Regions from separate parts of the Streptomyces sp. ITFR-16 genome, predicted to be linked through region 1. Evidence: riboswitches for the same ligand, from Rfam matches in the RefSeq annotation. Region 1 holds a riboswitch; each other region holds the start of a gene.

Evidence for each region. Region 1 has a riboswitch for thiamine pyrophosphate ahead of thiO (glycine oxidase ThiO). Riboswitches for the same ligand answer to the same signal wherever they lie in the genome.
Region 2: another riboswitch for thiamine pyrophosphate. It lies ahead of RLT58_RS09540 (thiamine ABC transporter substrate-binding protein); the one in region 1 lies ahead of thiO (glycine oxidase ThiO).
Region 3: another riboswitch for thiamine pyrophosphate. It lies ahead of thiC (phosphomethylpyrimidine synthase ThiC); the one in region 1 lies ahead of thiO (glycine oxidase ThiO).
Region 4: another riboswitch for thiamine pyrophosphate. It lies ahead of RLT58_RS03185 (purine-cytosine permease family protein); the one in region 1 lies ahead of thiO (glycine oxidase ThiO).

Annotation. Positions count from the first base shown of each region.
Region 1 covers NZ_CP134609.1:6,004,429-6,011,606, reverse strand. Annotated here, with positions in the region: gene RLT58_RS26590 (NAD(P)/FAD-dependent oxidoreductase) at 1-1,045, opposite strand, end outside; TPP riboswitch at 1,155-1,267, shown strand; gene thiO (glycine oxidase ThiO) at 1,265-2,443, shown strand; gene thiS (sulfur carrier protein ThiS) at 2,440-2,658, shown strand; gene RLT58_RS26575 (thiazole synthase) at 2,661-3,455, shown strand; gene pknB (Stk1 family PASTA domain-containing Ser/Thr kinase) at 3,570-5,528, shown strand; gene RLT58_RS26565 (deoxyribonuclease IV) at 5,535-6,392, shown strand; gene RLT58_RS26560 (sulfite oxidase-like oxidoreductase) at 6,411-7,043, opposite strand.
Region 2 covers NZ_CP134609.1:2,177,012-2,184,189, forward strand. Annotated here, with positions in the region: gene RLT58_RS09525 (hypothetical protein) at 1-610, shown strand, start outside; gene RLT58_RS09530 (ABC transporter ATP-binding protein) at 679-1,704, opposite strand; gene RLT58_RS09535 (ABC transporter permease) at 1,707-3,320, opposite strand; gene RLT58_RS09540 (thiamine ABC transporter substrate-binding protein) at 3,407-4,510, opposite strand; TPP riboswitch at 4,591-4,707, opposite strand; gene rlmN (dual-specificity RNA methyltransferase RlmN) at 4,749-5,855, opposite strand; gene RLT58_RS09550 (hypothetical protein) at 5,994-6,512, shown strand; gene RLT58_RS09555 (phosphatidate cytidylyltransferase) at 6,585-7,178, opposite strand, start outside.
Region 3 covers NZ_CP134609.1:4,017,925-4,025,102, reverse strand. Annotated here, with positions in the region: gene RLT58_RS17745 (IclR family transcriptional regulator) at 1-365, shown strand, start outside; gene RLT58_RS17740 (SsgA family sporulation/cell division regulator) at 467-904, shown strand; gene RLT58_RS17735 (YibE/F family protein) at 1,001-2,329, opposite strand; TPP riboswitch at 2,400-2,533, shown strand; gene thiC (phosphomethylpyrimidine synthase ThiC) at 2,526-4,319, shown strand; gene RLT58_RS17725 (hypothetical protein) at 4,375-5,469, shown strand; gene RLT58_RS17720 (hypothetical protein) at 5,500-6,315, opposite strand; gene RLT58_RS17715 (metallophosphoesterase) at 6,497-7,178, opposite strand, start outside.
Region 4 covers NZ_CP134609.1:676,977-684,154, forward strand. Annotated here, with positions in the region: gene RLT58_RS03150 (phosphatase PAP2 family protein) at 1-79, opposite strand, end outside; gene RLT58_RS03155 (TetR/AcrR family transcriptional regulator) at 255-884, shown strand; gene RLT58_RS03160 (SDR family oxidoreductase) at 1,127-1,945, shown strand; gene RLT58_RS03165 (SPFH domain-containing protein) at 1,999-3,012, shown strand; gene RLT58_RS03170 (hypothetical protein) at 3,009-3,908, shown strand; gene RLT58_RS03175 (nucleotide triphosphate diphosphatase NUDT15) at 3,982-4,488, shown strand; gene RLT58_RS03180 (FBP domain-containing protein) at 4,539-5,033, shown strand; TPP riboswitch at 5,115-5,209, shown strand; gene RLT58_RS03185 (purine-cytosine permease family protein) at 5,200-6,582, shown strand; tRNA gene RLT58_RS03190 (tRNA-Pro) at 6,652-6,725, opposite strand; gene RLT58_RS03195 (ATP-binding protein) at 6,776-7,178, opposite strand, start outside.

The DNA of each region.
Region 1 (7,178 bases):
TGTCCGCGTCCGCGTGATGGCCGGCGTACTGCACGAACCGGCCGAACTGCTCGGACCAGAAGTAGGGCACGGGGTCGTAGGCGGGCGGTTCGGCGGCGCCCTCGCCGGCGGCCGCGGCGATGTGCGCGGCGGCGGTCCTCGGCCCCTGGAGCGCGTTGTCCCAGTGGTGGACGAGCAGCCGGGTGCCGTAGCGGGCGGAGGGGAAGGAGGCGCAGTCGCCGACGGCGTACACATCGGGCAGCGAGGTGCGCAGGGCCGTGTCGGCGGTGACCGATCCGTCGGGGCCGAGCGCGACGCCCGAGCCGGCCAGCCAGCCGGTGGCGGGCCGGGCGCCGATCCCGACGACGACCGCGTCGGCGGCGAGGGTGCGCCCGTCCGCCAGGACCACCGCGCCGGGTTCGACGCGGGCGACCCGGGCCCCGGTGAGGAGTTCGGCGCCGCTCTGTGCGTACCAGGCGGCCATCGGGGCGGCGACCTCGGCGGGCAGGGCACCCGCCAGGGGCCGGCCGGCGGCCTCGACGACGGTGACCGCACAGCCGGCGGCGCGGGCCGCGGTGGCGAACTCGGCGCCGATCCAGCCCGCGCCCACGACCACCACGTCGTGCCCCGCCGCGAGGACGGGGCGCAGCCGCGCCGCGTCGTCGAGGGTGCGCAGCAGATGGACGCCGGGCACGCCCTCGGAGCCGGGCAGGACGACCGGTTCGGCGCCGGTGGCGATGACCAGGACGTCGTAGGGCACGGGGCCCGCGGAGGTGTCCAGTTCGTGCGCGGCGGCGCGCACGCCGGTGACCTCGCAGCCCAGGCGCAGTTCGATGTCCAGGCCCTCGAAGTCGATGTCGAAGGCGGATTCCTCGGCCTTGCCGAGCAGGACCGCCTTGGACAGCGGGGGCCGGTCGTAGGGCTGGTGGGGCTCGGCGCCGATGAGGGTGACGGCGCCCGTGAAGCCCTGTTCGCGCAGGGCCACGGCGGTCTGCACCCCGGCCATGCCCGCGCCGGCGACGACGACCCGCCGCCCCGGCCTCTCTGCCCGCTGCTGCTCGCTCACCCGTCCACCTTAACCACGTGACAGACCGTCAGGACAGGGGGCCGCCGGTCCCGCCCGCACCCCCGCCCTCCTTACCGGGTCCCGGGAGCGGGGTTTAGGGTGGCCACGGTAAGACACTCGCGGGAGCCCGGACGCACCGGGCTGAGAGGGAGGCTGGACGGCCTCCGACCGTACGAACCTGATCCGGGTCATGCCGGCGAAGGGAGGGGCTGGACGCCCATGCGCACCCATCGCACCGAAGGGTCCGACGTCCTCGTCATCGGGGGCGGCATCATCGGCCTGGTGACCGCCTGGCGGGCCGCGCAGCGCGGACTGCCGACCGCGGTCGTGGACCCCGGTCCGGGCGGCGGCGCCGCCCGGGTCGCGGCCGGCATGCTGGCCGCCGTCACCGAACTCCACTACGGCGAGGACACCCTGCTGAGGCTCAACCTCGCCTCCGCCGCCCGCTATCCGTCGTTCACCGCCGAGCTGGAGGCGGCCGGCGGACAGGACATCGGCTTCCGCGCCTGCGGCACCCTGGCCGTCGCACTGGACGCCGACGACCGCGCCCATCTGCGCGAGCTGCACGAGCTCCAGCGGCGCTCGGGGCTGGACTCGCAGTGGCTGACCGGCCGGGAGTGCCGCCGGCTGGAGCCGATGCTCGCGCCGGGGGTGCGGGGCGGGCTGCGGGCCGACGGCGACCACCAGGTCGATCCGCGCCGGCTGGCCGCCGCGCTGCTCACGGCGTGCGAGCGGGCCGGGGTCGTCTTCCACCGCCGAAGGGCCGAGCGGCTCTCGGTGGTGCGCGACCGGGCCGTCGGGGCCGTCCTGGACGACGGCACGGAGGTGGCGGCCGACCAGGTCGTGCTCGCCGCGGGCAGTCTCAGCGGCCGGCTGGCCGGGGTGCCCCCGCAGGTCCTGCCGCCCGTGCGCCCGGTGAAGGGCCAGGTGCTGCGCCTGACCGTGCCCCCCGCGTACGCCCCCTTCCTCTCGCGCACCGTGCGCGCCGTGGTCCGGGGCAGCCACGTCTATCTCGTGCCGCGCGAGAACGGCGAGCTGGTCGTCGGCGCGACCAGCGAGGAGATGGGCTGGGACACCACGGTCACGGCGGGCGGGGTGTACGAGCTGCTGCGCGACGCGCACGAGCTGGTGCCCGGCATCACCGAGCTGCCGCTCACCGAGACCCTGGCCGGCCTGCGCCCCGCCTCCCCCGACAACGCCCCGCTGCTCGGCCGGACCGCCCTGCCCGGCCTCCATCTCGCCACCGGCCACCACCGCAACGGGGTGCTGCTCACGCCCGTCACGGGTGACGCCATGGGGCAGCTGCTGGCCGGCGGCGAGCTGCCCGAGGTGGCCCGCCCCTTCTCCCCCGGACGGTTCGCACCCGCCGCCCCCGCACGTCAGGAGCAGCCCGCATGACCGAGTCCGTCCCGCTCACCGTGTCCGTGAACGGCGAGGCGGTCGCCGTCGCCCCGGGCACCACCCTGGCGGCCCTCGTCGCGACGCTGACGGCCGCGCCCTCGGGTGTCGCGGCCGCGCTCAACGAGACCGTGGTGCCGCGCGGCCAGTGGCCCGCGGCGGCGCTCACCGACGGCGACCGGGTCGAGGTCCTGACCGCGGTCCAGGGAGGCTGACCGTGTCCGACGACCTCTTCACCCTCGGCGGCACCGTCCTCGGCTCCCGGCTGATCATGGGCACGGGCGGGGCGCCCAGCCTTGAGGTGCTGGAGCGCTCCCTGACCGCGTCCGGCACCGAGCTGACCACGGTCGCCATGCGCCGCCTGGACCCGACCGTGCAGGGCTCCGTGCTCTCCGTGCTGGAGAAGCTCTCCATCCGGGTGCTGCCGAACACGGCGGGCTGCTTCACGGCGGGCGAGGCCGTGCTCACCGCCCGGCTGGCCCGCGAGGCCCTCGGCACCGACTGGGTCAAGCTGGAGGTGGTGGCCGACGAACGCACCCTGCTGCCCGACCCGGTCGAGCTGCTGGACGCCGCCGAGATCCTGGTGGACGACGGTTTCACCGTGCTGCCGTACACCAACGACGACCCGGTGCTGGCCCGGAAGCTGGAGGACGTGGGGTGCGCCGCGATCATGCCGCTCGGCTCGCCGATCGGCTCGGGCCTGGGCATCCGCAACCCGCACAACTTCCAGCTGATCACCGAGCAGGCGGGGGTCCCGGTGATCCTGGACGCGGGCGCGGGGACGGCGTCGGACGCGGCGTTCGCCATGGAGCTGGGGTGCGCGGCTGTGATGCTCGCCTCGGCGGTGACCCGGGCCCAGGAGCCCGAGCTGATGGCTTCCGCGATGCGGCACGCGGTGGAGGGCGGGCGGCTCGCGTACCGCGCCGGGCGCATCCCCCGGCGCCACTTCGCCGAGGCGTCGTCGCCGGTGGCGGGGCGTGCGGCGCTGGATCCGGAGCGCCCGGCGTTCTGAACCCGGGGTTCCGCGGTGGCGGATCTCATGTCCCTGTCACGGCTCGGCTTCAGTACTGCCCCGGGTTCGCCCCGGAGCGTCGGGGGTGTCCGTGGCGGCTCGTAGACTCGCATGGTGGATACGACCCTCCAGGACCCTCTCGTCGGGCAGCTGCTCGACGGCCGCTACCGCGTCGATGCCCGCATCGCCGTGGGCGGCATGGCCACGGTCTACCGGGCCATGGACACCCGGCTCGACCGGGTGCTCGCCCTCAAGGTGATGCATCCGGCGCTCGCGACCGACGCCACGTTCGTCGAGCGCTTCATCCGTGAGGCCAAGTCGGTGGCGCTGCTCGCGCACCCCAACGTGGTCGCGGTCTTCGACCAGGGCGCCCAGGGTCAGTACGTCTACCTGGCGATGGAGTACGTCGCGGGGTGCACGCTGCGCGACGTGCTGGCGGAGCGCGGCGCCCTGCGGCCGCGGGCCGCGCTGGACATCCTGGAGCCGGTGCTCGCCGCGCTCGGTGCCGCGCACCGGGCAGGCTTCGTGCACCGCGACATGAAGCCGGAGAACGTGCTGATCGGGGACGACGGCCGGGTCAAGGTCGCCGACTTCGGCCTGGTCCGGGCCGTGGACTCGGTGACGAACACCACGGGGACCATCCTGGGCACGGTCTCGTATCTCGCCCCCGAGCAGATCGAGCACGGCACGGCGGACACCCGGGCGGACGTCTACGCCTGCGGCGTCGTGCTGTACGAGATGCTGACGGGCGACAAGCCGCGCGACGGGGACTCCCCCGCCCAGGTCATCTACCAGCACCTCAACGAGGACGTACCGCCTCCGTCGGCCGTGGTCCCGGGGCTCGCGGTCGAGCTCGACGACCTGGTCGCGAGCGCGACCGCCCGCAACCCCGAGATCCGTCCGTTCGACGCGGTGGCGCTGCTCGCCGAGACGCGCCGGGCCCGCGCGGGCCTCACCGACGCCCAGCTCGACGCCGTACCGCCGCAGGCTCTCCCCGAGGTGCGCGACGCGGCCGAGGAGCCGCAGGACGCCGGGGAGGACGTCCGGGAGGACGACCACACCACGGTCATCCCCCGGGTGCTGCCTGCCGATCTGGGCACCGCCCACCACACCAACCGGCTGGAGATGCCCCCGCCGCCCGCACAGCTGCCGCCGCCCGCCCGTGGCGGCGGGCTCCGCGGCGGTCCCCGGCGCGGCATCCTGGCGGCGGTCCTGGCCGTGCTGCTGGTGCTGGGCGTCGGCGGGGGCGTCTGGTACATCAACTCCGGACAGTTCACCCAGGTCCCCGCGCTGCTGGGCCAGAGCGAGAAGGCCGCGAAGAAGCGGCTCTCGGACGCCGGGCTGGACCTGAAGGGCGTCGAGCGCGTCTACAGCGACACCGTGGACCGGGGCAAGGTGGTGGGCAGCAACCCCAAGTCGGGCGACCGCATCCGGGGCAACGGCTCGGTCTCGCTCATCGTCTCGCGCGGGCCCGAGATCGTGAAGGTGCCCGACGTCGAGGGCCTCAGACTGGGCGACGCCCGGCGCGAGCTGGTGAAGGCCGGCCTGCAGCCCGGCATGGTGACCAGGGAGTTCAGCGAGGACGTGGCGGCGGGCGAAGTGGTGCGTACGGATCCCGAGCGGGGGACGGAGCGGCACCCGGACTCCGCGGTCGCGCTCGTGGTCTCCAAGGGCGCCCCCGTCGACGTCCCGGACGTCACCGGTCTCTCCGTCGAGGACGCCACGGACGCGCTGAAGGAAGAGGGCCTGAAGACCGAGGTGGCGCCCGGCCGGGTCAACTCCCCGGAGGACGCGGGCGACGTCGCCCGCCAGTCGCCGGGCGAGGGCACCGAGGCCGCCAGGGGCGACACCGTCACGCTGACGGTCTCCAAGGGCCCGCGCATGATCGACGTACCGGACGTGACCGGCAAGGACGTCGACGACGCCCGCAGCGAGTTGGAGGACGCGGGCTTCGAGGTCAAGGTCGACCGCCCGTTCCTCTCGTTCAGCGACACGGTCGCGAGCCAGTCCGTCGACGGCGGCGACCGGGCGCCCGAGGGCAGCACCATCACCATCAGGACCAAGGGGCTCTAGATCCGTATGCGCAACCCAGTCGGCGGTCATATCCCGGTGGCCGGCGGCCTCGCCAAGGTGGGGCTGCCCTACGCCCGGGAGATGGGGGCGGAGGCCGTCCAGGTCTTCGTCGCCAACCCGCGCGGCTGGGCGACCCCGGCAGGCAACGCGGCGCAGGACGAACTGTTCCGCGCCGGGTGCGCCGCCGCGTCCATGCCCGCCTATGTGCATGCCCCGTATCTGATCAACTTCGGCTCGCACACCCCGGAGACCGTGGAAAAGTCCGTGGCGTCGCTGCGCCACTCCCTGCGCCGGGCCCGTGAGATCGGCGCCCTGGGCGTCGTGGTGCACACCGGCTCGGCGACCAACGGAAGGCCCCGCGAGGAGGCGCTGGCGCAGGTGCGCACCCATATGCGGCCGCTGCTGGACGAGCTGGCGCACGACGACGACCCGTTCCTGCTGCTGGAGTCGACGGCGGGGCAGGGTTTCTCGCTCTGCTCACGGACCTGGGACTTCGGCCCGTACTTCGATGCGCTGGACGCCCACCCGAAGCTCGGCATCTGCCTGGACACCTGCCACATCTTCGCCGCGGGGCACGATCTGGCCGGTCCCGGCGGCATGAAGGAGACGCTGGACCTGCTGATGGAGACGGTCGGTGAGGGCCGGCTGAAGCTGATCCACGCCAATGACTCCAAGGACGTCACCGGTGCCCACAAGGACCGCCACGAGAACATCGGCGCGGGCCACATCGGCGAGGAGCCGTTCCGGGAGCTGTTCTCCCACCCGGCGACCGAGGGCGTGCCGCTGGTCATCGAGACCCCGGGCGGCAAGGAGGGCCACGCGGCGGACGTGGCCCGGCTGAAGGCGCTGCGCGGGCCGGACTGACCGGGCGGAGCGGCCCGGTCAGAGCTCGGGGCCGTCCCCGGGCTCCTCCTGGTAGGAGTAGCGCTGCTCCCGCCAGGGGTCGCCTATGTTGTGGTAGCCGCGCTCCTCCCAGAAGCCCCGGCGGTCGGCGGTCATGTACTCGATGCCCCGGACCCACTTGGGGCCCTTCCAGGCGTACAGGTGCGGGACGACGAGCCGGAGCGGAAAGCCGTGCTCGGCGGTGAGGAGTTCGCCGCCCTTGTGGGTCGCGAACAGAGTCCGGTCGGAGAGGAAGTCCTCGATCCGGAGATTCGAACTGAATCCGTATTCGGCCCAGACCATCACATGGGTGACGTGGGGCGCGGGCGGTGCGAGCGCCACGACATCGCGGGCGAGCACGCCGCCCCACTCGGCACCGAGCATGCTGAATTTGGTCACGCAGTGAAGATCGGCGACGACCGACGAGAACGGCAGCGCCGAGAAATCCTGGTGATTCCAGCAGCGCTTCTCGCCGTCGGCCGTGGCCCCGAAGACCCGGAACTCCCAGCGGTCGGGCTTGAACTTCGGCACCGGCCCGTAATGGGTAACCGGCCAGCCGCGCTGCAGTCGCTGTCCCGGCGGAAGCTCGGACTGCTCTGCTGCGCGGTGTTCCCGGCTTTCCGGCTGACCCATGACTCCATGGTGACAGACAGGCAGGGGTGGTCATGACCAGGGCAGAGCCGATCAGGGCAACTCGTACTAAGCGTGCACTTACTGGACGGCCACCGGACGCGATGCGAGGATGCGGCCATCTTGCCCAGTTCACCG
Region 2 (7,178 bases), 3.8 Mb from region 1:
GGCCGCCCCGCCGACCGGGCTGCCCTGGGGTGTGGCCCTGACCGCCGCCGGTCTCGCCGTCGAGGCGTACGCGAGCCGGGGCGCGCCCGGCAGCCCCTTCCCGCTCCCGGGCAAGCTCGACTCGACCCCCGCCTGGGTGCTCGTGGGATGGACGCTGACGGCGATCGGGCTGGCCACGGCGGGCCCCGGCCTGACCCACCTCTGCGGCCGGCTGCTCCAGACGGCCCGCCCCGGAGCCGTACGCCTGCTGGCGGGCCGGGTCCTGATGGACGAGGCGCGCAGGATCGGCCGCCCGCTGGGCGTCGTCTGCGCGGTCCTCTCGGCCGTCATCGCCGCCTTCGCGCTGTACGGGACCGGGCCCCGGCCCTTCGGCCCGCTCACCGCGCTCGGCGCGGTGCTCGTCATCGGCTGCACCACGGCGACGCTGCTGACCTCCGCCCTGGAGGCGAAGCAGGCCCGTGCCGAGACCGCCAGGGCGCTGCTGCGGCTCGGCGCGCCCGCCTCGGCGCTGCGCGCGGCCACCGCCCTGCGGGCCGCCGCGCTGCTGCTGGTCTTCGCCCCGCTCACCTGGGCGATCGCCGAACTGGCCGCGCTGCCGCTGACCCCGTGACCGGCGGCCGGCCGGGGGCGCTCCCCCGGCCGGCTGCCGGTCACGAGTCATGAGTCATGAGCCATGAGTCAGAAGAGGGCGGGCAGGACGACGCTCTCCGCCGGGTCGAAGGTGACCCCGACCCTCGCTCCCTCGTCGGGCGTGCCGCGCAGCGAGCACTCGGCGTCCAGGACCGGCCCGTGCTCGGGGTGCAGCTTCACGGCGACATGGGTGCCCCGGAAGGTGCGCGCGCCCACGGTGCAGCGCAGCCCGTCCTGCGGGGAACCGATCCGTACCCCTGCCGGGCGTACCAGCAGATCGCACGCCCCCTGCGCGGAACCGGCCGGGACCGGCACCTTGCCCCAGTCCGTGTCCGCCGCCTCCCCGGTGACGGTCGCCTCCACCACGTTGTCGAAGCCCAGGAAGCGGGCGACGAAGGCGGAGGCGGGGCGCTGCCAGACCTCCAGCGGGGTGCCCACCTGGGCGATGCGTCCGTCGCGCATCACGACGACCCGGTCGGCCAGTGCGAAGGCCTCGCCCTGGTCGTGGGTGACGGCGAGCACGGTCGTGCCCAGCCGGCCGAAGAGCGTGCGCAGTTCGACGACGAGCCGTTCGCGCAGGCTGCGGTCGAGCTGGCCGAGCGGTTCGTCCAGCATCAGCAGCCGGGGGCTCGGGGCGAGCGCGCGGGCGAGGGCGACGCGCTGCTGCTCCCCGCCGGAGAGCGCGGCGACGGCACGCCGTCCGGCGCCGGGCAGGCCCACCAGATCGAGGAGTTCGGCGACCCTGCGGTCCTGCTCGGCGCGGTTCACGCCGTGCATCCGCAGCCCGAAGGCGACGTTGGCGCCGACGTCCCGGTGCGGGAAGAGCTGGTGGTCCTGGAACATCAGGCCGAGCCCGCGCCGGTGCACGGGCACCCCGGCCTGGTCCGCGCCGTCGAGCAGCACCCGGCCGCCGTCCGCCTCCTGGAGTCCGGCCACCACCCGCAGCAGGGTGGACTTCCCGCTGCCGCTCGGCCCGAGGACACAGACGATCTCGTGGTCGGCGACCTCCAGGTCCACCCGGTCCAGCGCCGCCCGCTCGCCGAAGCGGACGGTGGCCGATTCGAGTGTCAGCATCTCTAGAACTCCCCGGATCGGTCCGTGCGGATACGTTCGAGCAGCAGCAGCGACACCGCGCACACCAGCATCAGAATGGTGCTGAGGGCCATCGCCTGGCCGTAGTTGAGCTCCCCGGACCGCCCCAGCAGCCGGGCGACGGCCACCGGAAGCGTCGGGTTGTCGGGCCGCGCGATGAAGACGGTGGCCCCGAACTCCCCGAGCGACACGGCGAACGCGAACCCGGCGGCGACCAGCAGCGCCCGGCGCACCAGTGGCAGGTCCACCTCGCGCCAGGCCCGCAGCGGTGAGGCGCCGAGCACCGCCGCCGCCTCGCGCAGCCGCCCGTCCACCGCCCTGAGGACCGGCAGCATGGTCCGTACGACGAAGGGCACCCCGACCAGGGCCTGGGCGAGCGGCACCAGGATCCAGGAGGTCCGCAGGTCGAGCGGGGGCTTGTCCAGGGTGATCAGGAAGCCGAAGCCGACGGTGACGGCGGAGACCCCGAGCGGCAGCATCAAGAGCGCGTCGAAGCCCCGGACGAGCCGTCCCGCCCGCCGGGTCAGGGCGGCGGCTGCCAGTCCCCCGACGACCAGCGCGATGAGGGTCGCGACCAGGGCGTAGCGCAGCGAGTTCCCGATGGCTTCGATGGGCGCGACCAGGAACGTACCGCTGTTCGCGTCCGCCGACGCCAGCGCGCGGTAGTACGCGAGGCCATGGCCGCCGGAGACGTCGAGCGAGCGTTCCACCAGGACGGCGAGCGGCAGCAGGATCAGGACCAGCACGGTCAGCAGGACACCGGCGAGCAGCGCCCACTGGCCCGGACCGCGCGGTCTGCGGGCCGTCTGCGCCGGGTCGACCAGTTTCAGCGCGCTCTCCCTGCGCCGCACGGTCCACGCATGCACGGCGAGGACGGCGCCGACCGCGAGGAACTGCACGAGCGTCAGCACGGCGGCCGTGGGCAGGGCGAGCAGCTGGGCGGTCTGCCGGTAGATCTCCACCTCAAGCGTGGAGTAGCCGGGGCCACCGAGGATCTGAACGACGCCGAAGGAGGTGAAGGTGAACAGGAAGACCATCAGCGCGGCGGCGGCCACGGCCGGGCCGAGCGCGGGCAGGGTGACGCGCCGCCAGGCGGCGAACCGTCCGGCCCCCAGGACCCGCGCGGCCTCCTCCTGGCGCGGGTCGAGCTGCGACCAGAGCCCGCCGACGGTGCGGACGACGACCGCGTAGTTGAAGAACACATGGGCGAGCAGGATCGCCCACACCGTGGTGTCCAGCCGGACGCCCCACAGCTCGTCGAGGAAGCCGCCGCGCCCCAGCAGGGCGAGGAAGGCCGTGCCGACGACGACGGTCGGCAGCACGAACGGCACCGTGACGACGGCCCGCAGCAGCTGTTTGCCGGGGAAGTCGAACCGGGCGAAGACATACGCGCCCGGCAGGGCGATCAGGAGGGTCAGCGCGGTCGAGGCGAGCGCCTGCCAGAGAGTGAACCAGAGGACGTCGCGGATGTCCGGCCGGGCCAGCACCTCGCCGAACCGGCCGAACTGCCAGACCCCGTCCGCCTTGAGGCCGCGTCCGACGATCGCGGCGACGGGATAGGCGAAGAACAGCGCGAAGAACGCGACGGGCACGGCCATCAGGCCGAGCCGCACCGCGCTCCCGCGCCGGGCCCGGGCGCGTGCGGACCTCCCGCGCGCGCCCGGTCCGCGTACGGGTGTCTTCGCTACTTCACTACGAGCGAGGACCATGACTGGACCCACTGCTCACGGTTCTTGGCGATGGTGTCCGGGGCGACGGTCGCCGGCTTCTCGGCGGTGGCACCGAACTTCGTGAAGAGCGCGGGCACCTTCGCATCCTTCGCGACCGGGCTGACGAACATGTTGAGCGGCATGTCCTCCTGGAACTTCTTGCTGATCAGGAAGTCCAGCAGGGCCTTGCCGCCCGCCTCGTTCCTCGCGCCGTCCAGCAGCCCGGCGAACTCGATCTGGCGGAAGCACGTGCCGGTGGCGACGCCGGTCGGGGCGGTCTTCGGCTGCGGATCCGCGTACAGCACCTCGACGGGCGGGCTGGAGGCGTAGCTGACGACGAGCGGCCGGTCGGCCTTGGCCTTCCTGCCTCCGGCGGAGCCGGAGAACTCCTCGTTGTACGCCTGCTCCCAGCCGTCGACGACCTTGACGCCGTTGTCCTTGAGCTTCTTCCAGTAGCCCTGGTAGCCGTCCTCGCCGAACGTGGCGACCGTGCCGAGGAGGAAGCCGAGGCCGGGCGAGGAGGTCGCGGCGTTCTCGGTGACCAGCAGGTCCTTGTACGCGGGCTTCGCCAGGTCGGCGAAGGTCCGCGGCGGCGCGAGCTTCTTGTCGGCGAAGTACTTCTTGTCGTAGTTGACGCAGATGTCGCCGGTGTCGACCGGGGTGACCCGGTGCTTGTCCGCGTCCAGCTGGACGTCGGCCGCGACCCTGTCGATGCCCTTGGCCTCGTACGGCGTGAACAGGCCGTTGTCGAGGGCGCGGGAGAGCAGGGTGTTGTCGACGCCGAAGAACACGTCGCCGCGCGGCGAGCCCTTGGTCAGGATCTCCTGGTTGAGGGCGGCGCCGGCGTCACCGCTCTTCAGCACCTTGACGGTGTAGCCGGTCTCGCGGGTGAACTCCTTCAGCACGCCCTTGGAGGCGTTGAAGGAGTCGTGGCTGACGAGCGTGACGGTCTTGGAGCCGGTGCCGTTGGTGCCGCCGGTACCGGAGGCCTTGTCGTCGGAGCTTCCGCAGCCGGCCAGCGCGGTCGCGCCGAGCGCGGCGGCGAGGGCCGTCACCGCGATCTTCTGGGTGGTGCTCATGTGATTCCTCCTGGAGTGACCAGGAAGAGACGCGGCCCTGCCCGCGCCGGTGGAAACCGGAAGCGGGCAGGGCGCAACAGCTTGAGTAAGGTCCGAACTTCCTACCCGGAATGACCCGGGCGAGGTTCAGAGGGTCTGCGGCCAACCTGTCCTTGGTGCCGCACTCTCAGCGCTGTGGCGCTCCCCTGTCGGAATATGAAGTTGATTTCGGCCCCAGGCTACACGGCCCCCGTGGGCCTCAGCGCTCGGATGCCGCCAGCTGTCCGCAGGCCCCGTCGATCTCCTGGCCGCGGGTGTCCCGGACGGTGACGGGCACGCCGTGGGCGGCGATGGCCTCGACGAACGCCTTCTCGTCCTCGGGCCGGGAGGCGGTCCACTTCGAGCCCGGGGTCGGGTTCAGCGGGATCAGGTTGACGTGGACGCGCTTGCCCTTGAGGAGGCGGCCGAGCCGGTCGCCCCGCCACGCCTGGTCGTTGATGTCGCGGATCAGGGCGTACTCGATGGAGATGCGGCGGCCGGACTTCTCCGCGTACTCCCACGCGGCGTCCAGGACCTCGTTGACGTTCCACCGGGTGTTGACCGGGACGAGGGTGTCGCGCAGCTCGTCGTCCGGGGCGTGCAGCGAGACGGCGAGACGGCACTTGAAGCCCTCGTCGGCGAACCGGAGCATCGCGGGGACGAGGCCGACGGTGGAGACGGTGATCCCGCGCTGCGAGAGCCCCAGGCCGTCGGGCTCGGGGTCGGTCAGCCGGCGGATCGCGCCGACCACGCGGTTGTAGTTGGCCAGCGGCTCGCCCATGCCCATGAAGACGATGTTGGAGAGCCGGGCCGGACCGCCCGGGACCTCGCCGTCGCGCAGCGCCCGCATGCCGTCCACGATCTGGTGGACGATCTCGGCGGTGGACAGGTTGCGGTCGAGACCGGCCTGTCCGGTGGCGCAGAACGGGCAGTTCATCCCGCAGCCGGCCTGCGAGGAGATGCACATCGTGACGCGCTCGGGATAGCGCATCAGGACGGACTCGACCAGCGTCCCGTCGTGCAGCTTCCACAGCGTCTTGCGGGTGGTGTCGTCGTCGCAGCTGATGTGCCGGACCACCGACATCAGGTCGGGGAACATCGCCTCGGCGAGCTTGTCCCGCGATCCGGCCGGGATGTTGGTCCACTCCGCCGGGTCGTGCGCGTACCGCGCGAAGTAGTGCTGCGAGAGCTGCTGGGCGCGGAAGGGCTTCTCGCCGATCGCGGCGACGGCCTCCCTGCGCTCGGCGGGCGTGAGGTCGGCGAGATGCCGCGGCGGCTTCTTGGCTCCGCGGGGCGCGACGAAAGTGAGTTCTCCGGGCTTAGGCATGGTTCTTCCAGTGTCGCAGACACGCGGAGGTGCCCCTGCCCCTCGTCGGCCGGGGCCCTCGCGGTACCGCTGCGCGGGCCCCGACGGGGTATCCGGAGAGACAGGGACAGCCCGCCGACTTCGCAGGAGGTATCCGTCGTGCACACCGTGAAGCACTGGTTCAACCACAGCCTGGCCGCGCAGGCCCTCGTGCTCTTCGTCCTGGGGCTGGGCCTCGGTGCCGTGTTCCGCCGGGACGATCATCCGGCGTTATGGGCGGTGCAGAGCCTGCTCTGCACCGCCGTGGTCATCGGCATCCTGGCGTACCAGCGGCGCAGGACCAGCCGGGCGACCGGGGCGCGGCCGAGTGCGGTCGTCGACCTCAACCGCAGGATCCGCCGCCGTGAGGTGCCCCGGGACCCCGAGGAGCGCGCGATGATGCGGCGGCTGGTCGACGAGCAGCTCGGGAAGATGGAGCGGGGCGGCCGGTGGCTGCCGTACTGGCTGGGCCTGGTCGCCGTCGGCATGCTCGTCCTCGGTGCCACCACCGGCTCGCCGGCCTTCCCCGTGGTCTTCGCCGTCGGGGTGGTCGTGTTCTGCACCTGGATCCTGTGGATGCGCCGCCGGGCCATGGAGATGCACCACCACATGCGCTCGGCCCTGCGCGAGCGCGGCTGACACCGGAGAAACACGCGTGAGGGCCCCCGTCCGCGGACGGGGGCCCTCACGCGTTGCCGTGCCGGCAAATGCTCAGCCGGAGCCGACGAAGACGACCAGCAGCAGCCAGACCACCGGCGCGGTCGGCAGCAGGGAGTCCAGCCGGTCCATGATCCCGCCGTGGCCGGGCAGCAGCGTGCCCATGTCCTTGATCCCGAGGTCCCGCTTGATCATGGACTCGCCCAGGTCGCCGAGGGTGGCGCTGGCGGCGACGGCGAGGCCGAGCAGCAGCCCCTGCCACCAGGAACCGTCGTCGATCAGGAACTGCATGCACAGCGCGCCGGCCACCATCGCGAAGGCCACGGCTCCGAACAGGCCCTCCCGGGTCTTCCCGGGGCTGATGCGGGGTGCGAGCTTGTGCTTGCCGAACCGCCAGCCGACGGCGTACGCGCCGGTGTCGCTGACCACGGTCAGCAGCAGGAAGGTCAGGACCCGCTGCGGTCCGTCGTCGGCGGTCAGCATCATCGCGACGAAGGTGGCCAGGAAAGGCACGTAGAACGCGGCGAAGACGCCTGCCGTGACGTCCTTGAGGTAGCCCTCCGGCGGTTCGGTCATCCGCCAGACGAGCACCGCCAGGGCGGTCAGCGCCATCGCGACCCAGGCACCCTCGGCGCCCCGCGCGTACCC
Region 3 (7,178 bases), 2.0 Mb from region 1:
TCCGCGAGACCGGGCACGCGCACGCGATCGGCCAGTGCCTGCTGAGCCGGCTCGACGAGAAGGCCCGAGAGGACCATCTCGACCGGCATCCGGTGCGCCCGCTGACCCGCTACTCCGTGCGCGACCGCCCGGCGCTGCTGGAGCGGCTGCGCTCACTGGAACGTACGGAACCCGTCATCGAGCGCCAGGAGTACGCCCTCGGTACGGTCTGCGCCGCCATCCCGATCACGGCCGGATTCCCGGCTGCGGCGATGGCCATTTCGGTACCCCTCGACCAAGAAGAACGGTTGCTCCCCGCAGTCGAACGACTACGTGGCGAAGTGGCCAGCCTCTTGCGTTCGTTCGTGTTCTCTATCAGTATCTGAAAAATCACTCCTTGTGATCTGCTATCGCGTGCACCACGATGGCGTCAATAGGGCCATGGGGGATCATTCCTGGCCAGATTCATCTACTGCGGGGTTGAACGATGCGCGAGTCGGTTCAAGCTGAGGTCATGATGAGCTTCCTCGTCTCCGAGGAGCTCTCCTTCCGTATCCCGGTGGAGCTCCGTTACGAGGTGAGCGATCCGTATGCGATCCGGATGACCTTCCATCTGCCCGGCGACGCCCCCGTCACCTGGGCTTTCGGCCGTGAGCTGCTGCTCGACGGCCTCAACAGCCCCAGTGGTGACGGCGATGTGCACATCGGGCCGACCGAGCCCGAGGGGCTGTCCGATGTCCACATCCGGCTGCAGGTGGGAGCCGACCGTGCTCTCTTCCGGGCCGGTACGGCGCCGCTCGTGGCCTTCCTCGACCGGACGGACAAGCTCGTCCCGCTCGGCCAGGAGTGCACGCTGGGTGACTTCGAGGGCAACTTGGAAGAGGCGTTGGGGCGAATTCTGGCCGAGGAGCAGAACGCCGGCTGAGGAAGCCCGTGTCCACGGGCCTCCCGGCCGGTCGAACACAACACCTGCCGAACGGGTGAATCACTCTCCGTGTCCTGGTCGGGCCGGTGCCGGTCACTACGTCGTCCGCCGGCGGCGTCCCCTGCCGCTCCGCACGGGTGCCGAAGCTCCGGCTTCCGCGCCGAGCCCCGTGCGGTCCGCGGAGACGACCAGCGCCGCGAGTGCCGTGGTCACCGGAACCGAGGCGACCAGCCCGATGGAACCGACCAGGGTGCGCACGATCTCCTCCGCCACCAGTTCGCTGTTGGCCACCGTTCCCACACTGCTCTGGGCGATCGAGAACAGCAGCAGGAGCGGGAGCGCGGCGCCCGCATAGGCGAGCACCAGGGTGTTGACCACGGAGGCGATGTGATCGCGTCCGATTCTGATCCCTGCCCGGTAGAGCTTCTTCGCATTCATCGTCGGGTCCGCCTGATGAAGTTCCCAGACCGCCGACGTCTGGGTGACCGTCACGTCGTCGAGCACCCCCAGGGAACCGATGATGACGCCGGCCAGCAGCAGGCCGCTCATGTCGAGGTGCGGATACAGGCCGTGGATGAGGCCGGTGTTGTCGTCGGTGTTCCCGCTCAGGCTCGCCCAGCCGATGAAGAGCGAGCCGAGCAGCCCGATCAGCAGCAGGGAGATCAGGGTGCCGATGACGGCGACCGAGGTGCGGGCCGTCAGCCCGTGGCAGATGTAGAGCGCGATCAGCATGATGGCGCCGGCCCCGACGACCGCCACGAGCAGCGGATTCGAGCCCTGCAGGATGGCCGGGAGGATGAACAGGGTCAGCACGGCGAACGACAGGGCGAGCGCCACCAGCGCCATGACCCCGCGCATCCTGCCCACGAGCACCACCGCCAGCGCGAAGATCCCGGCCAGCAGCACCAGGGGGAACTTCCGGTTCACGTCCGTCACGGAGTACTGCAGGTCATGGGGCGCGTCGGGGGCGTACGCGACGACCACCCCCTGCCCTTCCCGTAGTTGACGGGGCGCGTCCGGCTGCACGACCTCGACGAACCTGCGCCCCTTGTCCTCGCCGGTCGTGACCTCGACGGTGGCCTTCTCGCAGAGGGCGGCGCCGTCGGACGGTTCACCCGTGGGCGGTGTGCTCTCGCCGCTGACCGGCACCTGGGAGGCGTTCACGTCCTTGCAGTCGACCTTGTCGATGTTCACCACCCTGCCCTGCTGGGTCTGCCGGTCGAAGCCGACACCTGTGCGCTCGTGCGCCGGCGCACCACCGGGCCAGAGCACCACGAGCCCGACCACGACGGCGGCGGCGAACGGGATCAGGACCGCGGCGATCACCTTGCGCAGCCGGGAGGAGACGGGCGCGGCCGGGCCATGGCTGTGCGCGTGGCTGTGCTGATGGCCCTGCGGTTCGGGGGAGAGATGAGGTGACGTCACCGGCCGATCATCGCAAGAAGACAAGGGCCCTCTGTTCAGCCGGCCGACCGGGACGCTAGCGTGGTGGCACCTTTGCACACGCGGGAGCTCGGAGCACCGGGCTGAGAGGGCGCTGATCTCCGTACGTCCGTACGGGACAGGCTGCGCCGACCGCCGAACCTGTTACCGGGTAATGCCGGCGTAGGGAGTAGGTCTCATGACCACATCGGACACACGCACGCCTGCCTCCGATCAGAACGACGAGGCCGGGAAGTCCATCGGATGGCACAAGGGATACGTCCAGGGGTCGCGCCCCGACCTCCGGGTGCCGGTCCGTCAGGTGCACCTCACCAACGGCAAGGACGTGACGCTGTACGACACCTCGGGGCCGTACACCGATCCCGGGGTCGACACCGACGTCCGCCGCGGTCTCGCGCCCCTGCGGGAGAACTGGATCATCGCCCGCGGTGACACCGAGGAGTACGCGGGCCGCCCCGCCCGGCCCGAGGACGACGGGCTGAAGCACACCTCGCCGCGCGGCGGACTGCGCAATCTGGACGCCGTCTTCCCCGGCCGCCCGCGCCGGCCCAGGCGCAGCCGGGACGGCCGGCCCGTCACTCAGCTCGCGTACGCCCGACGGGGTGATATCACCCGGGAGATGGAGTACGTCGCCCTGCGGGAGAACGTCGCGCCCGAGGTGGTGCGCGAGGAGATCGCCGCCGGCCGGGCCGTGCTCCCGGCCAACGTCAACCACCCCGAGATCGAGCCGATGATCATCGGCAAGCGGTTCCTGGTGAAGGTGAACGCCAACATCGGCAACTCCGCGGTCACGTCCTCGATCGAGGAGGAGGTGGACAAGATGACGTGGGCGACCCGGTGGGGCGCCGACACCGTCATGGACCTGTCCACCGGCCGCAACATCCACACCACCCGTGAGTGGGTCCTTCGCAACTCCCCCGTGCCGATCGGCACCGTCCCCCTCTACCAGGCCCTGGAGAAGGTCGACGGCAGGGCGGAGGAGCTGACCTGGGAGATCTACCAGGACACCGTCATCGAGCAGGCCGAGCAGGGCGTCGACTACATGACGGTCCACGCCGGCGTGCGCCTGCCGTACGTGCCGCTGACGGCCCGCCGCAAGACCGGCATCGTCTCCCGGGGCGGCTCGATCATGGCGGCGTGGTGCCTCGCGCACCACAAGGAGTCTTTCCTGTACGAGCACTTCGAGGAGCTCTGCGAGATCCTCGCCGCGTACGACGTGACGTACTCGCTCGGCGACGGGCTGCGCCCCGGCTCGATCGCGGACGCCAACGACGAGGCCCAGTTCGCCGAACTGCGCACGCTCGGCGAACTGAACACGGTCGCCAAGCGGTTCGGGGTGCAGACGATGATCGAGGGCCCGGGCCATGTCCCGATGCACAAGATCAAGGAGAACATCGATCTCCAGCAGGAGATCTGCGAGGAGGCGCCGTTCTACACGCTCGGTCCGCTGACCACGGATGTCGCGCCGGCGTACGACCACATCACCTCGGGCATCGGGGCCGCGATGATCGCCTGGTGGGGGACGGCGATGCTCTGCTACGTCACGCCCAAGGAGCACCTCGGCCTGCCCAACCGGGACGATGTGAAGACCGGGGTCATCACGTACAAGATCGCCGCCCATGCCGCCGACCTCGCCAAGGGGCATCCGGGAGCGCAGGAATGGGACGACGCGCTGTCGGACGCCCGCTTCGAGTTCCGCTGGGAGGACCAGTTCAACCTGGCCCTCGACCCGGACACGGCACGGGAGTTCCACGACGAGACGCTTCCCGCCGAGCCGGCGAAGACGGCGCACTTCTGCTCGATGTGCGGGCCGAAGTTCTGCTCGATGAAGATCAGCAGGAGCATCACCGAGCAGTTCGCCCCTGACCTGGTTCCTTCCGCATCGGACGAGGAGATCGAGGCGGGGATGCTGGAGAAGTCCAAGGAGTTCGCGGCGAGCGGGAAGCGGGTGTACCTGCCGCTGGCCGACTGAACCCGGCAGTGCCGAGGGCCCCGGCAGCCGCTGCCGGGGCCCTACCCTGCCGGACATGAGCGGGAACGAAGTGATCAGTGGAGTCGTCGGCGCGGTTCTCGGGATGCTGGCCGCACAGCCCTTACGGAGAGGCTGGAGCGGACTGCGGACCCGCTTCCCCGGTGCGGCGCTCCGGGGCGGGCCGCAGGAGGAGGAGTCCGGGTCCGCGTGGACGACGTTCTCGCTCGGCCCCCTGCGCACCCCCGCGCTGATCGTCGAAGGGGACGGCGAGGCGTCCATACCCGCCGAGGCCGTCCGCGTCGAGGTGCTCGACGAGGCGGTCGAACTGCCCGAGGAGATGGCCCGCTGGCGCACCGAGACCGAGGAGGACGCTGCCAGGGCCCGTGCGGAGGGCCGCACACCGCCGTGGAACGGGCCCCGGTACGCCGTCGCGTCGCTCGACGTCTCGCGTACCGCGCTCGACGAGCGGCCCGAGGTCCGTCTGCGGCTGCGCCCGACGGACTACTACACCTTTCTCGCGGCCCAGCAGCTCGACCGGCGCCTGGACGACGGGACCACGCCCCGCTCGCGCTATCTCGACCCGGACGGTCCGCTCGGGGCGCCCGCGTTCCTGCAGTGCAGTTTCGGCGTCAACGTCGCCGTGGTGACCGCCGACGACCAGCTGGTCGTGACCCGGCGCAGCGACCGGGTCCGGATGGCGCCGGGCGCCTGGAACTCCTCCGTCAACGAGGGACTGGCCGGCCCCATGGACTCCGCCGGCGGGAGCGCCCCCGACCTCTACGACGTGGCCCGCCGGGGCATGCGCGAGGAGTTGTCCGTCGAGCCCGGCGAGTACACGCTCGAACTGCTCGCCTTCGTGCTGGACGTCGGTAGACAGCAGTGGGGCGCCCACTTCTGCGCCCGGCTGACGGAGCTGACCCGCGACGAGCTGCGGGCGCGGATGAGCCGGGGGGTCGCGGACCGCTGGGAGGCGCAGACCATCGACTACGTGCCCTTCCGCCCTGCAGACGTGATCAGGTACCTGCTGAGTCCCGGCCGCGTGGAGCGCTGGGCCCCGGTCGCGCCGTCGCTCTTCCATCTCGCGCTGGTGCGTGTGCACGGGCGTGCGCCGGTCGAGAGAGCGGTGGCGCGGATCGTGCGGAGCGGATGACGGCGGCGCGGGCCCGGACGGCGGCCCCAATCAGTCCAGTTCGTGTTCGGGGCCGCCGAAGTCGGGGCTGGAGAAGTCCGGGCTGCTGAAGCTCGGCCGGGGCGCGGCCGCCGGGCCCTCGTCGGGACCGGCGAAGTCCGGCCTGCTGTAGCCGATCTTCGGCATGCGGTTGGCCGGACGGTACGGCGGCCGCACGGCGGGGGCGGTGCCGGGGTCGGCCAGCGCGTCCCGCAGGAAGGGCAGGATGCCCCGTTCCAGCAGGGCGTCCTCCCAGGCGTCCCTGGCCCGGGCCACGTCGTCGGGCAGCTCCTCGCCGGAGTCCCGGGCCGCCAGCGAGGTCGAGCCGTTGCGCAGGGCGGCGAGCAGGAGGCCGACGGCGGCGACGAGGATGGCCGCTGCGGTGGCCGCCGCGAAGAACCAGCCCGCGCCGATCATCGTCCTCGCGAACGCCGGGGGCGGGTCGAGCATCTTCAGGATGTAGCCGACCAGCAGGAAGATGACCGCCGCGGTGCCGGCCAGCACCGGTGCCAGGACCGTGACCACGGCTCCTATGCCGGCGCCGGATTCGGGCAGTTCGTCCGCCCCGGTCGCCCGGGCGCCGCGGTCCTGGACGGTGGCGCGCAGCTCGTCGCGGGCCTTCACGTAGTGCTCGTACTCGACGGCGGCCGCGGCGGTGATCAGCGCGACGGCGGCCATGGCCATGGTGCGCAGCTGGACCGGGTTGAGCCGTTCGCCGATGGCGGCCAGGTCCGGTCGTTCGTGGGCGTGACGCAGTGCGTCGTCGAGGATCCGCTCGTATGCGGGCCGGTCCTCGGTCAGCAGGTGCGGAGCGCTGTTCATGTGCATCCCCCGATGCTCCGTAGGGCCTGTATGCCCGCTGGGACCGGGCAGTTGGGCGGAAACGGAGGAGAGCCTGCTACTGATACGCCGATGGTAGAGCGCCCACGGCACGGGGTGACAGGGGGTTTCCGGAAATAGGCCCAGTGGTCGGCGTGGTCAGGTCAGGATGCGTCTTCCCCGGCGAACGTCAGACATGCAGCGGAAGTTGGACGACCAGTAGCTTTCCGGCCATGGTCACTCCGCCGTCCATGGCGATCGCGAGCCCGTCCGCGTACACATGGGGACCGTCGACCACGGGCCCGGCGCTGTCCTCGCCGTCCTCGGATCCGACCTCGCCGAGCAGATACGGAATGGGGCTGTGACCATGGACGACGCGCCGGCCGCCGTAGGCCGCCATCAGCTCCTGGACGGCCTGCGGACCCGACTCGTCGCGGAAGGCGAACCGCTTGGTGAGCTTGCGGAACAGGTCCCAGCACTCGTCGGCGTCGTTCCGCGTGAGAATGGCGTGCACCGTGTCGTTGACGTCCTCGATGGTGGAGCCGTAGTCGAGGTAGGCCGTCGTGTCCGAGTGCATCAGCAGATGCCCGTCCTCCTCGACGACCGCGTCGAGGCGGGACATCCACTGGAGGTGGACGTCCTGGAGGCGCTCCATGTCCGTCTTCTGGCCGCCGTTGAGCAGCCAGGCGGCCTGGAAGGTGGCGGTGCCTGCGCCGGAGTTCACCGGGGTGTCGCCGAACCGCTTGGCGCCGATGAGCAGCAGCTCGTGGTTGCCCATCAGGGCCTTGCAGTAGCCGCCGGCGGCTGCGGCCTCGGCGGACAGCCGCATCACGAGGTCGATGACGCCGATGCCGTCGGGGCCCCGGTCGGTG
Region 4 (7,178 bases), 5.3 Mb from region 1:
CAAGAAGAAGCTCGCGGACGAGGGGCGGTCGGGCAGAAGTGTCCGGCTCCCGGTCCGCAGGCTTGCTACCGGCGTACATCACCCGGTGCCCCTTTGCTGACGAAGCTGTTGAAGCGGTGTTGCGGCGGCATGGACCGGTTCCGTGCCGTATCGATACGCCAGTGTACCGATACGCGAACGTATCGGAACACTCGCGTATCGGTACACTGGCGTATCGATGGACCTCGTCGCAGAGTCGCAGAGAGGGAAAGCGCATGCCGTCGCAGGAAACCGAGCAGGAGCAGGCCCCCGCGCAGCGCCGCTCGAAGATCACGCCGGAGCGGGCCCAGGAGCTCTACACGGCCGTGCTCGACATGCTCAGGGAGAGCGGCTACGAGTCGCTGACCATGGAGGGGGTCGCCTCCCGGTCCCGCTGCGGCAAGTCCACGCTCTACCGGCAGTGGGGCTCGAAGCCCGAACTGGTCGTCGCCGCCCTGCACGGCACCCGGCGCGGGGTGCTGCGCCGGATCGACACCGGCACCCTGGCGGGCGACCTGCGCGAGGCGGCGCGGGCCATCGGCCAGGTCTCCGGGCGCGATACCCCTTTGATGCTGGCGCTGAGCCATGCCGCCCTGCAGAGCCCCGAGCTGCTGTGCGCGCTGCGCGAGTCGCTGATCCTTCCGGAGATGGCGGCCATCGACGCGATCGTCCGGCGCGGGGTGGAGCGGGGCGAGGTGGCGGCGGACAACCCGGCCACGGAGTTCGTCTCCGCGCAGATGCTCGGCGTGATGCGGGCCCGCCCGATGCTGGAGGGGGCCATCGCGGACGAGACGTACCTCCTCCGTTTCGTGGAGGGCGCGGTCTTTCCCGCACTCGGCCTGGACGCCTCGGCGTCCGGGTCCTGACAGACGTGGGCCGTCGTCCCAGCGGATGACGGCGGCCCGCTCGCGCCGCACCGTGGGGACGGGGGCGGCGCGCAACCCGGCCGGCCGGTGACTTCTCGCGAAGTCACCGGCCGTTCGCGTACCGGCCGTTCGCGTACCGGCGGTTCCGGAGCGCGAGGTCCGCGCCCTGTTCCACCGAACAAACGCTTGGTAGCTTTCGCTGGTCCGGCCCTCAGCGGCCCCCGGCACTGCGGAGGCAATTCATGGACACCGGCAACCCCGTGGACTTCACCGGGCGGGCGGTCCTGGTCACCGGCGGCACGAAGGGCGTCGGCGCCGCCATCGCCCGGGCCTTCCTCGCGGCCGGGGCCCAGGTGCTGGTCTGCGGCCGCACCGAGCCCCCGGACCTTCCGACGGGCGGCGGCCGGCGGGCCCGCTTCCTGGCCGGTGACGTGCGCGACCCGGTGGCCGCATCCTCGCTCGTGGACGCGGCGGCGGACCTCTTCGGCCGGCTGGACGTGCTGGTCAACAACGCGGGCGGCTCCCCGGACGCCGAGGCCGCGACGGTGTCGCCCCGGTTCGTCGAGAAGGTCGTCGCACTGAATCTGCTGGCGCCCTTCTACACCGCCCAGGCGGCGTACCGCGTCATGCGGGACCAGGAGGGCGGGGGCTCGGTCATCAACATCGGCAGCGTCTCCGCGCACACGCCCCAGCCGGGCACCGCCGCGTACACCGCAGCGAAGGCCGGACTGCTGGGGCTCACCCGGGCCCTCGCCCTGGAGTGGGCGCCGGCCGTGCGCGTCAACCACATCACGGCGGGCCCGGTCGCGACGGAGAGCGCGGCGGCCGTGTACGGCGAGGACGGCGGCGCCGCCGTGGCGGGCGTGATCCCGATGCGGCGGATGGCCGCGCCGGACGATGTGGCGCGCGCCTGCCTGTATCTCGCGGGCGATCTCGCCGGGTACGTCACCGGCGCGGATCTGGCGGTGCACGGCGGCGGCGAGTTCCCCGCCCGGTTCCTCGCGCCGGCCTTCCCGGACCGGGGAGGGGCGACCGGCGGAAACCCTTTCTCGTCCCCTTGACGATATGCACCCGTCTCCCTTATCGTCGTCATGACGAGAACAAGGGGGGCCACATGGCCGACATCACCCGGCGCTTCGGTTGGCGCCATCTGCGCTCCGCGCCCACCGCCCACATCCGCCACCACAAGCGCGGCCGGCTCACCCACGACGGGGCCGGGCTCAGCTTCTGGTACCGCTCGCTCAGCGCCGCCCTGTCCGAGGTCCCGGTCAACGACCGCGAGCTGGCCATGGCGTTCCACGCCCGTACGTCCGACTTCCAGGACGTCACCGTGCAGGCCACCGTGACCTACCGGATCAGCGACCCGGCCGAGGCCGCCGCCCGCCTCGACTTCTCCGTCGACCCGGACACCGGCGCCTGGCGCGGCGCCCCGCTGGAGCAGATCACCACGCTCCTCACCGAGACGGCCCAGCAGCACACCCTGGACGTGCTGGCCCGCACCCCGCTGGCCGGGGCGCTGGTGGACGGGGTCGCCGCCGTGCGCGAGCGGGTCGCGGCCGGGCTCGCCGCCGAACCCCGGCTGCCCGCCACCGGCATCGACGTGGTGGCCGTGCGCGTCGTCGCCATCCGCCCGGAGGCCGAGGTGGAGCGGGCGCTGCGCACCCCCGCCCGGGAGCAGATCCAGCAGGAGGCCGACCGGGCCACCTACGAGCGGCGGGCCGTGGCGGTCGAGCGCGAGCGGACCATCGCCGAGAACGAACTGGCCAGCCAGATCGAGCTGGCCCGCCGGGAGGAGCAGCTCGTCGAGCAGCGCGGCACCAACACCCGCCGCGAGGCCGAGGAGAACGCGGCGGCCGACGGCGTGCGCGCCGAGGCGGAGGCCGCCCGCAAGGTGCGCCTGGCCCGGGCCGAGGCGGAGGCCGCCCGCGAAGTGGGCGCCGCACGCGCCGAGTCGCAGGCCGCCTGGCTGCGGGTGCACGGCGAGGTGGAGGCGGCGACCCTGCACGCGCTGGCCGCCACCCGGCTCGCGGAGAACCTGCCCCGCATCGACAGCCTCACCCTGTCGCCCGACGTCCTGACCGGTCTGCTCAGCAAGCTCGGCCGGCCGGCGCCGGAGACCGGGGCGTGAGCCTGGCACCGAGGGCGGTCCTGGTCCACCGCACCACCGAGTACGAGGAGTTGCTGGCCCGGCACGGAACGCACGGCCAGGCCGCGTTCTTCCTGTCCAGCCGGGGCCGGTCCATCGAGGAGGTGGCCCGGCGGCACGAGCGGACCCGGCAGGCGCTGGCCGATGTGGCGGCGGCCGTCCCGCTCCAGTGGCGGCACTCACGGGTGGAGCGGGCGGACCTGGACCGGTTCCTGTTCGCGCCCGAGGACGTCGTGGTCGTCGTCGGGCAGGACGGTCTGGTCGCCAACGCGGCGAAGTACCTCTCCGGCCAGCCGGTCGTGGGCATCGACACCGATCCCGGCCGCAATCCCGGCGTGCTCGTGCGCCACCGGCCCGGCGACGCGGCGGCGCTGCTCCGGGCCGCCGCGGCGCCGGGCGGCCGCGCGGACGAGCTGACCATGGTGGAGGCGGTGGCCGACGACACCCAGCGGCTGCTGGCTCTCAACGAGATCTACCTCGGCCCGCCGGGGCACCAGACGGCCCGCTACCGGCTGGGCACGGACGCGGCCGGCTCACCCGCCGAGCCGCAGGCCTCCTCCGGTGTGCTGGTCGGCACCGGGACCGGCGCCACGGGCTGGCTGCGCTCGCTGTGGCAGGAGCGCCGCAGCCCGCTGGCACTGCCGGCGCCGACCGATCCCCGGCTGCTGTGGTTCGTCCGGGAGGCGTGGCCGTCCCCGGTGACCGGCACCTCACTGGTCTCCGGGGAGCTGGGGCGCGGGCAGGAGCTCCGGCTGACCGTGGAGTCCGACCGGGTGGTGGTCTTCGGGGACGGGATGGAGACGGACGCGCTGGAGCTGACGTGGGGCCAGAGCGTACGGCTCGGCATCGCGGCGACGGCGCTGCGGCTGACCGTGTGAGCGCGCCGGGGCGGGTCCCGGCCGCCCCGTAGGCTCGACGCCCGGCCCCGTACGACCGTGCAAGGAGAGCGCCATGACCACCGACGCCACCCCCGTTCCGTCCCGCAACTCCCGTCCGCCCAAGGCGCAGGCGGCGCTGGGGGTCGGGGTGATCGTGCAGGATGCGCGGGGGCGCATCCTGCTCGGCCGGCACCACAGCGGGACCTGGGAGCTGCCGGGCGGCAAGGTCGATCCGCTGCCGGAGTCCGTCGCGGCGGCCGCCGCGCGTGAGCTGCGCGAGGAGACCGGTCTGAGGGTCGCGGAGCACGAGGTGAGCATCTTCGTGATGCTGCACGACGCGGTGGGCGGCATCAACCGGGTCACGCTCGGCGCTCTTGTACGGGTCGGCTCGGCGACCCCCGAGGTGACCGAGCCCCATCTGATCAGCACCTGGCGGTGGACCTCGCCCGACGAGCTGCCGGCACCCCTCTTCGACCCCTCGGCGCAGATCCTGGCGGCCTGGCGCCCCGGCCTCGGCCTCACGCACCCGCCCGCGCACCGGCTGGACCTGGTGACCGAGGAGACCGAGGTACACACCTAATTCGATTAATCATTTGCCTAGGGCTCATAGGCAGAGTTAGCGTCGTGGGCATGAAGGCCGTGACCGAGCAGGACATCCGCACATCGTTCGTCAATTGCTCCAAGGGGGAGGCCGGGCGTCTGCCGCTGCCCCGCGATTTCGGGGAGCTGCCCTGGGAGGATCTCGACTTCCTGGGCTGGCGCGATCTCAGCGCGCCCGGGCGCAGCTACATCGTCACCGAGCACGACGGGAAGCTGACGGGGATCTCGCTGCGCTTCCCCTCCCAGCAGCGCGGGTTCCTCCACCGGAGCATGTGCTCCCTCTGCCTGACCACGCACCCCGGCGGCGGGGTCTCCCTGATGACCGCCCGCAAGACGGGTCCCGCCGGGCGTGAGGGCAATTCGGTCGGCCTGTACATGTGCACCGACCTGGCCTGCTCCCTGTACGTGCGCGGGAAGAAGGCCGTGGCCTCGGGCGCCCGCTTCAAGGAGTCGCTGACCCTGGAGGAGCAGGTCGGCCGCACCGCGGCCAATCTCTCCGCCTTCGTGGCCAAGCTCTTCGGCTGAGTCACGCGCCGGGCGCGCAGGGGGTGGACAGGTACCCACCCCCGCACCGGCATCCGCGCCCGCCCGGCTATCCTGGCCGCCACACCGGACACGGGGTGCCCCGCACAGGGGCTGAGATCACACCCGTCGAACCTGAACCAGTTAGCACTGGCGGAGGGATGTCTTCATGTCGTTGTCGCATGCCCAGGACGAGCTCGCCGCATTCGGCGGGCGCATGCCCACCGCACCCGGCGATCTGCGCGTCGAGGCACACGGGATAGCCCCCGTCCCCGAGGACCGCCGCTACGGCGGGCCCGGCCGGCTCTTCACCGTCTGGTTCGCGCCCAATCTGACGATGACGGGTGTCTTCACCGGCACCGTCGGCATCGCGCTGGGCCTGGACTTCGCCACCGCGCTGGCCGCCGTCGTGCTCGGGACCCTCGTGGGCGCCGTGCCCACCGCGTATCTGGGCACCTGGGGCAGCCAGACCGGGGCCGGGCAACTCCCCTTGGCCCGGCTGGCGTTCGGCCGGGGTGTCGTCGTGCCCGGGGTGCTGCAGTGGCTGTCCTCCATCGCCTGGGACGCCTTGATCGGGCTGTTCGGCGGGGACGCGCTGGCCCAGCTGTGCGGCTGGCCGTTCTGGCTGGGGGTCCTGGTCATGATGGCTGCCCAGGGAGCGTTGGGCGTCCTGGGGTACGAGGTGATCCACCGGCTCCAGACCGTGATGACGTTCGCCCTGGCCGCCGCCTTCGCCGTGCTCTCCACCAAGCTCCTGCAAGGCGTCCACCCGGCCGCCTCCGGTTCCGTGCACGGCGCGGACCGGGCCGGCGCCGCCGTCCTGACCTGCACCGTCGCGCTGAGCCTGGCGCTGTCCTGGGCGCCGTACGCCAGCGACTTCAGCCGCTATCTGCCGCGCACCGCGTCCCGGCCGCGGATGTTCTGGTGCACGCTGCTGGGCATCAGCACCTCCTTCGTGGCCGTCCAGGCCCTCGGGCTGTGGGGGGCGTCCGTCTTCACCGACCAGACGGCGCGCGGCATCGACACCCTGCTGGGCGGGGGCGCCCTCGGCGCGTTCGGGCTGCTCGCCGTGGCGCTCGCCGCGCTGTGCAGCAACGCCATGAACGACTACAGCGGTTCGCTGGCGCTCCAGACGATGGGTGTCCGGCTGCCGCGACCGGTCGCCGCCGCACTCGCCGCGGCGCTCGGCTTCCCGCTGGTCCTGTGGATGCACGCGGCCGACACCACGACCCGCTTCCAGAACGTGCTGCTGCTCGTCGGCTACTGGATCCCCGGCTTCGTCGCGATCGTGGCCGTCGACTGGGCCGTGCGGGCGCGGGCCCGCGGCCACTCCCCCGTCGACCTGGCCACCGAGAGCGCACACCGCCGGCCGTGGTGGCCCGCCCTCACCGCCTTCGCGGCGGCCTTCGCGGCGGCGGTCCCCTTCATGAGCACCAGCCTGTACGTGGGCCCCGTGGCGCACGCGCTGCACGGCGCCGACCTGGCCTACGGGGTGGCGTTCCTCGTGGCCCTGACGGTCTACACCCCGCTGCGGCTGCGCCGGAGCCGCTGAGGCGGAGAACGGCCGAGGGGCCGTACCGGATCTCTCCGGCACGGCCCCTCGACGAACGACTCTCACGAGTCGGGACGACAGGATTTGAACCTGCGACCCCTTGACCCCCAGTCAAGTGCGCTACCAAGCTGCGCCACGTCCCGCTGCGATTCCTCCCGGTCGTGCCGGGCGGCTGCGCAGGACAAACATTACCTCACTCGGTGGACCGGATCGACGCGCGTGCCTGCTGGGCGCGGGCGGCCAGGGATTCGGCGCCGCAGGCCGTGGCCAGTTTGTGGGCCCGGGCCAGCTCCCGGGGCGAGCGGGTCGCGATGCCGTAGTCGACCAGGGCCTGGGCGTACTCGTACTGCGAGGGCGACGCCTCCAGGTGGCGGACCGCCTCGCCCAGCAGGTGCACGGCCTCCTCCGGGCGGGCGAAGAGGGAGACACAGCGCAGGGCCTCCCCGATGGCCGTGTCCGTGCCGAACCGTTCGGCGTGCACCCGGGCGGAGTTGGCGAGCTGGGCGGCACGGCCCGGGTCCTCGTCCGCCAGGGCGCGAGCCAGGTCACCGGCCCAGGGTCCCCAGACGCCGTTGAACCTGCCGCGCGGTTCGAGG